One region of the Cupriavidus sp. C3SS-1 genome, then DNA from elsewhere that is predicted to be linked to it. Evidence: predicted binding sites of a transcription regulator. Region 1 holds the regulator's gene; the other holds the start of a gene.

The links. Region 1 encodes FNR, which switches genes on or off when oxygen is low (the NO sensors DNR and NnrR bind a similar motif). Its sites were predicted from a motif close to TTGATNNNNATCAA; they were not measured.
Region 2: ACIGJC_RS16505 (universal stress protein) is a predicted target of FNR. The motif match lies at 1,979-1,992, and genes of this name have one in related genera.

Annotation. Positions count from the first base shown of each region.
Region 1 is NZ_CP172699.1:1,920,658-1,926,225, forward strand. It holds gene rluB (23S rRNA pseudouridine(2605) synthase RluB) at 1-1,073, opposite strand, end outside; gene scpB (SMC-Scp complex subunit ScpB) at 1,079-1,951, opposite strand; gene ACIGJC_RS08905 (sulfite exporter TauE/SafE family protein) at 2,494-3,249, opposite strand; gene fnr (fumarate/nitrate reduction transcriptional regulator Fnr) at 3,329-4,054, shown strand; gene ACIGJC_RS08915 (hypothetical protein) at 4,101-4,346, opposite strand; gene ACIGJC_RS08920 (FixH family protein) at 4,343-4,558, opposite strand; gene ccoG (cytochrome c oxidase accessory protein CcoG) at 4,642-5,568, opposite strand, start outside.
Region 2 is NZ_CP172700.1:107,156-112,723, reverse strand. It holds gene ACIGJC_RS16510 (universal stress protein) at 1-751, opposite strand, end outside; gene ACIGJC_RS16505 (universal stress protein) at 1,014-1,808, opposite strand; gene ACIGJC_RS16500 (DUF1488 family protein) at 2,096-2,374, shown strand; gene ACIGJC_RS16495 (hypothetical protein) at 2,697-3,188, shown strand; gene ACIGJC_RS16490 (hypothetical protein) at 3,367-3,711, shown strand; gene ACIGJC_RS16485 (SulP family inorganic anion transporter) at 3,757-5,520, shown strand.

The sequences.
Region 1 (5,568 bases):
GCTTCCGCCAGCTCACCCAGCGTACGCACCGCGTACTCGCGCTCCACGCCATAGCGGGGATGCATGAAGCGATTGGCAATGTCGCCCGACGTCGTAAAGATCAGCAGGCCTTCGGTATTGAAATCCAGGCGGCCCACCGCGACCCACTTGCCGGTTTTCATGCGCGGCAGGCTGTCGAACACGGTCGGGCGGCCCTCGGGATCCGACTGGCTCACGATCTCGCCGGCCGGCTTGTGGTACAGCAGCACGCGCGGAGGCTTGGAAGAAATCTTGCGATGAATCAGCTTGCCGTTCACCCGGACCTGATCGGCCGGCAGGATCCGCTGGCCGATATGCGCGGGCAATCCGTTGACGGAAACGCGGCCCTGCAGGATCAGCTCCTCCATTTCGCGGCGCGAGCCCAGGCCGCCTTCAGCCAGGACCTTGTGCAGCTTAGGCGCATCGTCGTCCGCGGACAGTTCGCGCACCGGCTTAGCCTTGGTGCGTGGGATGACGGTGTCTTCCTGGTCGTACTGATCCGAGATAACGAAGCGGAACAGGTCTTCGCTGCTCGCGCCCGCCTTCTCGGGACCGGCCGGCCCCTTCCGTTGCGACTGACCACCCTTGCGCGGGCCCTGCTGCCGACCCGCCGACTGGACATCGCCTTCCGGCGTGGCCCGGGCAGTGCGCTGGCCCTGCGGCTTGCGCTTGCGGCCCGCCTGCTCGCCCTTGTCGCCGCGCTCCTGCCCAGCTTGACCGCCTTCCCGGGCCGGCGCATTTTCCGCCCTGATCGGCTTGCGCTTGCCGCGGCCACGCGGGGCCGCACGCCCGCCGGGTTCGCCGGCAGGCCTGCTCTCGCCAGCATCAGCCTGGGCGCCAGATTCGGCTCCTTCGGCGCGATTGCCGTCTCGATCCTGCCCGCCCTGCCGGCGCGAAGCCACCAGGTTGCGCAAGCCGCGTCTCAGCCCCTTCCGGCGCGGCGCCGTATCGGTGCCTGACCCGGATTCTGCTGCGCCGTCGGCAGCCGGTGACCCGGCTGACCGGGTGTCTTGTTCAACGGAATCAGACAAAGTATTCACTATCGGATGTTGCATATTGTTCAGTTGGGCACGCGCTCATCATCATGCTCGCTCGCGTGCGGCGGCGCAGTATCGTCGCCGGATGAATTGCCGCCGTCCTGGTTGCCCGGCGCGCTTTCGGCATGGAAGCCATTTGCCTCGGTCACAGCCGACGCGAGATCTGCCACCTGCATGGCGTCGGCGCTGGCCTGCGCGACGGCCCCAGCCTCGTCAGGAGGTTCGTCGCCAGCAGCCGGCTTGGCGGCATCGGACGACTCACCGGCCGGCGTAACCGGCTCCGGCTCAGGGAAGGCCTCTTCGTCGCCAGCCACCGGCAGCGCCGTTGCCATCTCTTCAAAATCGATCGCCTGCTGATCCAGTAGCGCCGCCTGCGATTGCGCCTGGGCGTCTTCGAGCGGAGGCAGTTCGTCCAGCGTACGCAAACCCAGATCGTCCAGGAATGCCTTGGTGGTCGCATAGAGTGCCGGTCGCCCCGGTACATCGCGGTGGCCGATGACCTCGATCCAGCTGCGGTCTTCCAGTTTCTTGACCACCTCCGTGCTAACCGTCACGCCACGGATTTCCTCTATGTCACCACGCGTTACCGGCTGACGATAAGCAATGATCGCCAACGTTTCCATGACGGCCCGCGAATACTTGGGGGGCTTCTCGGGATTGAGGCGATCGAGGTATTCCCGCATCTCAGGCCGGCTCTGGAAACGCCAGCCGCTGGCCAGTGCCACCAACTCGACCCCACGCTGGCGCCAGTCCTGGCGCAACTCATCAAGCAGGACCCGAACAGTGTCCGCGCCGACATCGTCTGCAAACAGACGGCGCAGGTCGCTCACGCGCAAGGGCTCCTGCGCACAGATCAGCGCAGTCTCGAGGACGATCTTCGCCTCTTGGGTATTCATGTTGGGTGTGCAGCCTGTCTTTGCACCTGCTCAGGGACGAATCCGGAGCCCTGGACATTGTGGATTTAACGGTGCGATTGCCACCGCCATCTCATCGCGCAGCAAACCCGAAAGCGTTTCGCTTCGAGACCGTGCACCTTCTTTTGCTTCGATTTGCCGGGTGTGTTCCGGCAGGAGATTGCCCGGTCACCGGCAAGTACCAGTGCACGAACCTCTTGCACGCGCCCACATGGGCGGACATGGCTTCCGGCGAACGTCCGCCTGGGCCGCAAGAAAAACGAATATCGGGATCAGGGCCAGCAATGACCGCACCACGGTCGCAGAGCCAGCCGGACTTTTGAACAGATATTATGAACCGGATGGACTGCGGAAGGGTTCGGCGCCGAAATGTCGGCTTGCCCGAAACTCCGGACGCCCTTTTTTTGGAAGGGCTGCCAGGCGCCGCTCGGAAACACGCCGCGCGATACCGCAATGCAGGCGATTGTATGGCATTCCCGCATCCGCCTGCAACCACCGCGCACTCCCGCGCCTTCACGGTGGCGTCAAAACACCAGGCAAAAACCATGCTCGGCCAGCGAATGTGGCAATAGCACCGCTCGACCGATTCCCAGGCCGCCGAAGACCATGACCGCCAATCCAGCTCCCATCCTGACGCAACGGCGGCGAGCCCAAGCGCGCAGCAGCCCCGAAAAGCTGGATAGCGCCAGCAAATTCGGTAACGTGCCAAGCCCGAAGGCGCCCATTACCAGTGCACCCGAGGGCGCATTACCGGCCAGTAACGCGAGGGCAAGCGCACCATAGACCATGCCACAGGGCACGAGCCCCCACGCCAAGCCCATGCCGTAGCGGCGCACCAGACCACCGCCTCTCGCCGCCGTGGCCGGAGTTTTGCGGCGAAGCCGGCCGAAGCTTCCGGCAACGGCGGTCCCCGCGCGCGCGCCGAACCGTTCCAGCCACACGATGGAAAACGCTTCGCCGCGTAGCAGGCGCCAGCCAGATACCAGCAGCAAGGCACTCCCGGCGCCAAATAGCCAGCGCTGAACCGGCAGGTAATCCTGGCGCCAGGCCGTCGCCCCCACCGCTCCAAGGATCGCACCGAGCAGCATGTAGGTGGAAATCCTGCCCACATGCATCACCAGCAACTCCAGGAGCCAGTCTTGGGGGCGCCGCACCACGGCAATCGGCACGTCCGCGGCGCGCTGCTCGACTGCGAGGGCAACGCCACCGCACATGGCAGCGCAATGAAAGCCCCCCAGCAAGGCAAGCATGAAAACACTGAGAAGCACACCAAAAGTCAATTGCAACTCCCTACCGCATCACATCGCGCGTTAAAATGCATGCATTGCGCCCTCGCCGCTCATTCCTTGCAGGTTCCAATTGCTAACATCCATCCCCGTCACCGAGATGTCGCCCCGTTGCTCCACTTGCGGCATGGGGCAACTGTGCCTGCCGGTGGGCATGAGCCAGCAGGATCTGCAAAAGATGGATACCCTGGTGCAAGAGCGCGTCCGTGTCCACAAGGGCGAAACCCTGTACCGCATGGGCGATCCGCTGACTGCGGTTTTTGCCATTCGCTTCGGCACCCTGAAGACGCATGTCACCACGGAAGACGGCCGCTCGCAAATCACCGGCTTCCATTTGCCTGGCGAAGTGGTCGGCCTCGACGGCCTGGGTGAAATGCAGCACGCCTCGGATGCCACCGCGCTTGAAGACACGGAAGTATGCGTCGTACGCATGGCCGATCTTCAGACGCTGTCCATGGATCTGCCATCGCTGCAGCAGCAGTTCCTGCGACTGATGGGGAAGGAAATATCGCATGATCAGCTCATGCTCGTCACGCTGGGGTCCATGCGTGCCGAAGAGCGACTTGCCGCGTTCCTGATCAACCTGTCAGAACGTCTGTCCGCACGCGGGTATTCGTCGACCGAGTTCGTCATGCGCATGAGCCGGGAAGAAATCGGCAGCTATCTCGGATTGAAGCTCGAAACGGTCAGCCGCCTGTTCTCACGATTCGCCGAGGCGGGCCTGATCCAGATCCGTCAACGCCACGTCAAGCTCGTCGACATGGAAGGCATCAAGCAAGTCTACAGCCGCTCCTGCTGAGGCCGTCTGACCGCCTTGCCTGGCAAGACGGTCCGCTTCAGCCCAATCACTCCAGCTCGTCCGTTTCGCTGAGCTTCGTCGGCATGGTATAGAGCGTCAATCCGCTGGACAACGCGCAGAATACCCAGGCCAGCAAGAACCCGATCGTATAAATGGCCTCGCGCGAGGCCTCGATCGGGTGGCCGAAGAAATTCAGATCTCCGGGATCCACCACCGAAAACACGGTTGCCGTGGCCACCCCGGCCATCAGGAACGCCGGCCACAGTACCCACATCAGCCAGCGCAGCCTCATGGCCGCCTCGCTTGCGGTGCCTTGGCACTGCCCGGGACCCCTTCTGCTTTCTCGACGACCAGGCCGTGCCGGGACACACCTTCGACTACCGGCCGGTCAGGATGGGTGGAAGCCAGCCAGATGGTTACGCCGCAAGCCACTATGGCCAGCAACGGGCCGCTCATCAGAAGCCACGGCCACGGCTCCTTCCACCACGGATTGCTTTCTTGCATCGTCTTGCCTCCTTCGTCGGCGCCTCACCGAGGCGCTCGCGGTTGGTACGGCGCAGCGCCGATGCGCTGCACCGCCCTTAGCATCACAAATTGCGCGGCACGATGAAACTGGTAGATTGCCTGATTTGCGCACTACCTTGCCCCGAACCTTCGCTTGTCACCGTCACGCTGATCTTGTGCGTACCCTGCGCGGCATCGTCGATCGGCACGCGAATCCGGATCGGCACCAGCTTGTTCGACGTCGGCGCCAGGGCCTTCGCGTCGGGATCGTACTCGACCGTCAGGTTCTTCAGATCGTCGCTTTCGGCCTGCACGCTGATGCGCATGGGTGCCTCGGTGGTGTTGATCAGCTGCAGTCGATAGACGTTCTCAATCCAGCGTCCATCCACCTCACGCCCCAACGCCCCGCGATCGCGGATGATGTCGACCTTCAACGGCGTGCGCAGCGCTAGCGACACCACGAAACCCGCTACCATCACCATCCAGATGACCGAGTAGATGATGGTCCGCGGCCGCACGAGCCGCTTGCGCGCCACCGCGGCTGACAGCGCCTTGCGCATGGCGTTCTCGGACGTGTACCGGATCAGCCCACGCGGGTAGTCCATCTTGTCCATGACCTGATTGCAGGCATCGATGCAGGCGCCGCAACCAATGCACTCGTACTGCAGCCCGTCACGGATATCAATGCCTGTCGGACACACCTGCACGCAAATGCTGCAGTTGACGCAGTCGCCAAGCCCTGCCTGATGATGATCCACCTTGCGCGACCGGCTCCCGCGCGGCTCGCCGCGCCCGACGTCGTAGGTGACCACGTAGGTGTCGCGGTCAACCATCACGCTCTGGAATCGCGCATACGGGCACATATACTTGCACACCTGCTCGCGCATGAAGCCCGCATTGCCCCATGTCGCGAAGGCGTAAAAGAGCATCCAGAACGCCTGCCACGGCCCCAGCGAGAAGCTCAGGACCTGACCGCCAAGCTCGCGTATCGGCGCGAAGTAGCCAATGAA
Region 2 (5,568 bases), on a different replicon from region 1:
GCGAGTGCCCATAGCCGCCGGCGACAAGCATGCCGGCACCCAGCACGGACACGCTTTCAAGCACCACGGTTGCGACATCTCCGGAAGTCTGCTCCGTACGCACGGCGGCAATGACGCCATGTCGCCTCAGGTACTGGCGCAAGCCCGCCACCGGTTCACTGTTGGCGTCGGGGCTTCCCTTCTCGTCCCAGACCGCAAGAATCGTTACCTTGGTCGCACAAAGCAGCAACGGCATGGCGTCCGCCACGGCTCGGGCCGCTTCACGGCTTCCATCCCATGCGATGACTACGTGAACACCATGCAACGGCACGGCATGGGGCGGCACCAGCAGAACCGGCCGGCCCGCGTTCAGCAGTACATACTCCGCGGTGCGCTGACTCGTGCCATCTCCGGCAGGCAGCAAGCCGCCCAGGACAATGATGTCGGCAACGCGCCCTTCCTGCGCCAGCACCCAGCCCAGCTCGTCTTCGACTACATGGTGAGTAAATGGCGTGCCATATGCCGTCTGGCTGACGGTGTCACCGAGCAGCTCGCCAGATTCCGCCGTTTGCACCAGGCGCCTGCGGCGTGCATCTTCCGCGAAACGTGCAGCGTCGTCTCCGGCGCGAAAGAGCGGGTCCATGCGTATGCCGGTGGCACTGACACCGACCACGTGTCCGCCAAACCGCGCCGCGAGTTCCGCTGCCATCCGCACCCGCGCTTCGCATCCGGCCTCCGTGCCGAGCGCGACCAGCACTGTTCTGTAGTCCATGAACCCCTCCCAGGCAACCCTCTATCCAACGAACCTCGCGCGCAACACGCAGGACCTCCAGTGCTCAGTGTCCCCGCACGCACGCATGGCCTGCACCGCTGTCGATACCGACGCACGTGGCGTTGGCGGCCGCAAGAAATTCGGTATCGACGTGCAGGCACAACAGGACAACACGGCGCTCCACATCATCAGATGCCGGGCAGCCCCCTGCAATCGCAGGAATGAATGAGTAGTCAGGGCCATGTTCATCCCCATCAAGCCATCAATGCGAAAGCAGCACCGGCACGGTCATCGACTCGAGGAGCGTCCGTGTTACGCCGCCGAGCACCAGTTCGCGCATCCGGCCATGTCCGTAGGCCCCCATGACAATCAGGTCCGCCCCTTGATCCGCGGCGAACGACAACAGCATCTGACCTATATCGTCACCGCTTGCAACAGTGAGGTCGTGAAGCTTGGCCTGCACTTGATGCCGGGCCAGCCATTCGATCGCATAGCGCGGCGGCGAAAGCCATGGGTTGAGCGCCGTGTCCGGCTGGTTCCATGAGACCACGTCGACAGTCTTCGCACGCCGCAGGAATGGCAGCGCATCGTGAATGGCTCGCGCGGCCTCGCGGCTCCCATTCCATGCGACAAGGACATTCTTCCCCGGATGCGGAAACACCCCTGCATAGGGCACGACCAGCACCGGGCGGCCGCATTGCAGCACCACGGATTCGACGAAGTGATGTCCAGCGAAGGCATCCTTGTCATCAGGATTGTGCTGCCCTAGTACAAGCAGGTCGCCCCTGTGGGCCTGCGCGACCACGCTGTCCGCCGCAGCGCCCTCCGGCGCATGCCATTCGGTCGGGATCAGCAGTTCGTCCGTCGCGCCAAAGAATGCATGGCGTGCCACTTCGCCGATGTGCTTGTGCCATTCACGATAGGAATCAAGGTAGCGGTCCCCATCGACCAGATAGCGAATGGAACTGGGATCGGCATGGCCGATCGCAAGCAATCCGACCAGCGTTGCATGAAAGTCCTGCGCCAGCCTGATGGCGACGTGCAGCCGCTGGTGCATGCGGCGGCTGGCATCCAGGTGAACCAGGATGGTGGCATAGTCCATGAGCAACCTCCGTTGCGCGGTGTGATACGTCAGCATCTGCAATGTAGGTCGCAGCGCATCCGCGCAGTTGTCGCACGTCAAGACTCGCGATGGTGACCGCCACCGAACCGTGATGCCCGTCCGGCTTGATACGCGTCAAGTCCTGCTCTGCCGCGGCATCTAGCCTTCAGATATCCGCTTCCATCCGCTTGCGCAACACACTGAGCGCCCAGGATCCATCGCCCTTGAGCAGGATTGCCCCCATGAGCCAGATTCTTTTTCCCGAGTCCGTACCGGCGTATTGCCCGGCCGGCCCAAGCCTGCAGTGCCCGGCGCAGATCGATGGCGCGGCCGCGACATTCGAAGTGACGGCGGAAGCATTGGAGGACCATTTCGGTGCTCGATCGTATCTTTATGAAGACCTGGCATCCGCATTTTCGGCGCATCGCGGTGCCATCGAGAACGTCGCGCGGGGCGTGTTCGAGATGACTGGCGCCCATAACATCGTCCTGCATAGCGGCCATTTCAGGTTCTCCGCTTAGGGCCAATGCTGGCTCACCGATCGCCATGCCCATCGAACCGCATTGGTCACCACGTGCGCACGTCGGATTCCCCGACAAATCGCGGGTGGTCCCTGACATTCCTGCCGAACAGGATCTGACGCATTCCGCTGCCCCCGCCGTCCCCACTTGCGGGCAAGGCACCTTGGAACGAGCGTGCACTGTGCTGGCCCGCGGTTCGACACTGATCCTCCTGTGTCTGGCAATTTGCCGTGCGGCATACGGTGCAGGACCTTCGGCCGCCTCGATCCCATTGCCGGCAAGATATGCGCAACAGGTGGCACGGATCGGGCATGAGGGCAGTATGGATGGTGCGGGCCGCGGCGCGCGTCAAGCGCAGATGCCCGTTGGCGTCGGCGCCTGCGCCGCGCTCAAGCGGCAGAATGCGGGGCGTCAGTCGGCGCCGGCACCGGGCGATTCCGATTCCGCAAACCGCCATGCATATGCGCCGGCAACAAATGGCAACGGCGTCGCTTACTTCAGTGGGAGCGCGGATCCGGCGCAGTCCATCGACATGCGCGACGTCGCCGGCCTCTACAACCTCTGCCTGGCTTTTGCCGGCAAGCAGCGGGCATGGATCGCCGGAGTGAAAGCGAATATTTACAGCGCCAATGGCACGCTCGTATTCCAGGCGTATGCCGACGGTCCGTTCCTCTTGCTCCGGCTAACGCCCGGTCGCTATCGCCTGGTCGCCGAATATGATGGCAAAGTGGTCGACACGGTCCTTCGAGTGCCCCGGCATGGCGCCGCTGCGCGCATGCTGTGGTGGCCCGACCTGGCCAGCCTTGTCGTTTGAATGACTTCATTGCGAAGCGATGTCCCGGCGCGGAGTGCCACTCGTCATCATGGATTTTACAAGGCCGCTCCAAACGTCCGATCCCATGCTTCCCTGACCGGAGGAAACCACGATGCCCATCACTAGGAAGACGCTACGGTCAAAACCTGTGTCAACGGCGCCAGGACTTGTCGGTCTGTTGTACCACCTAGTCCATGCGACATCGCAAGGGCTGCTGGAACCTGAGCTGGCGCGAGATCTGGGGCGACTCATCTACAGCGAGATCGAGATGCTTCAGTCAGCCTCCACGCCAAGCCGCGTCGACCTGGACCTCCTGCGTGAAGCCGCCTCGAGATTCGAAGATACCGTCATGCAGGCGCGCAGCTCCCTGCTGATCGACGCGAAAAGCCGGATCCTCGATCCGGTTCCTGCCCGGATCCATGCAGATCTGGTTCAACCCATGGGCGACTACTCGCCTCGACTTGCCGCCAGTGGAAAGGGATCCCTCGTGGCACAGGAAGCATCGGCTGTGAAAGAGTCGTGACAGGTCAGAATTTTGAGAACACATCGCATTGCTGGAGGTACCGCCATGGAAGATTCGCCCTTGCCCGACACGCAGCGCGGCGCCGCTGCACGCAGTTGGCAGGCCTGGTTCCCGCCCGCGCAGTGGCTGCTTCATTACCGGAGCGAATGGCTGCGACATGACGCCGTCGCCGGGGTCACATTGGCGGCCTATGGCATTCCGGTATCGCTGGCGTATGCGTCGCTGGCAGGGGTGCCCCCGCAGTACGGGATCTACTGCTATCTGGCCGGAGGGTTGGCCTACGCCTTGTTCGGCTCATCGCGGCAGCTCGCAATCGGCCCCACCTCGGCCATCTCGATGCTGGTCGGCGTCACCATCGCTGGCATGGCACAGGGGGATCCCGCCCGCTGGGCTTCGATTGCCGCGCTGACGGCACTGCTGATTGCTGCCATGTGCGTCCTTGCATGGCTCTTCCGGCTGAGTTCGCTGGTCAACTTCATCAGTGAAACAATCCTGCTCGGGTTCAAGGCCGGCGCGGCACTGACGATCGCCCTGACCCAGTTGCCGAAGCTGTTCGGCGTCAAGGGCGGCGGAGAGTTCTTCTTCGAGCGCATTGCCATCCTTGCGCAGCAACTACCGCTGACCAACCTCTCGGTGTTCGGCTTTGGCGTAGCGGCGATTGCCGTGCTGCTGCTTGGCGAGAAGTTCCTGCCGGGGCGTCCGGTCGCGCTGCTCGTTGTCGTGGCTTCGATCATGCTGCTGACGCTGACGCCGCTCGGAGGGCTGGGCTTCAAAGTCGTTGGCGCGCTGCCGCAAGGCCTGCCCGAACTGCGCTGGCCAGGCCTGCGGCCAAGCGATGTGGACGGGGTCATTCCCCTTGCCTTCGCCTGCCTGCTGCTCTCGTACGTCGAGAGCGTGTCGGCTGCGCGCGCGCTTGCGCAGGCGCATGGGGATGAGGTCGATGCGCGGCAGGAACTGCTCGGTCTTGGCGCGGCGAATCTGGCGGCCGGCCTGTTCCAGGGTTATCCCGTTGCGGGTGGATTGTCGCAGTCTTCGGTCAACGACAAGGCCGGGGCAAGGACACCGCTGGCGCTGTTATTCGCGTCGGCAACGATTGCACTTTGCCTGATGTTCCTTACCGGCCTGCTTGCCAATCTGCCCAACGTGGTGCTGGCCGCCATCGTGCTGGTCGCGGTCAAAGGCCTGGTGGATATCCGCGAGCTTCGCCATGTATGGCGCGTGAGCCGCTTCGAGTTCATCGTCTCGATGGTTGCGTTCGTGGCTGTCCTGCTGCTCGGTATCCTGAAAGGCGTCATTGTGGCCGTGCTCGTGTCGATGCTGATGATTATCCGGCGAGCGGCACACCCGCATGTCGCGCTACTTGGGCGGATTCCGGGAACGCGCAGTTTTTCCGACATGGAGCGCAACCCGGACAATGAAGCCATTCCGCAGGTGCTGATATTCCGTGCGGAATCGTCGCTGCTGTACTTCAACGTCGAGCATGTCCGCTCGGTCGTGTGGCAGGCGATTCGCAGCGCCGCGCTGCCGCTGCGGCTGGTGGTCTGGGACCTCTCGGTTTGTCCCGTGGTCGACCTGGCAGGCGCCCGCATGCTGGCGACCCTGCAAAAGGAACTGCAAGCGGCCGGCATTGGGTTGCGGCTGGTCGCAGCGCACGCTGTCGTGAGAGACGTGCTGCGCGCGGAGGGATTGGAAGAGCGTGTGGGGTACTTCGGACGTCGCATCTCGGTTGCGGAAGTGATCGATGAGTTCCGCGCATCCACCGCGCAAGAAACTCCCGTCGCAAGGGCTACAGCGTTGGCAGGAACGTAGCGCGCATCGTTGCGGGCCGCGCGTGCGCGCGCGGCAGAGTCCGCGGGC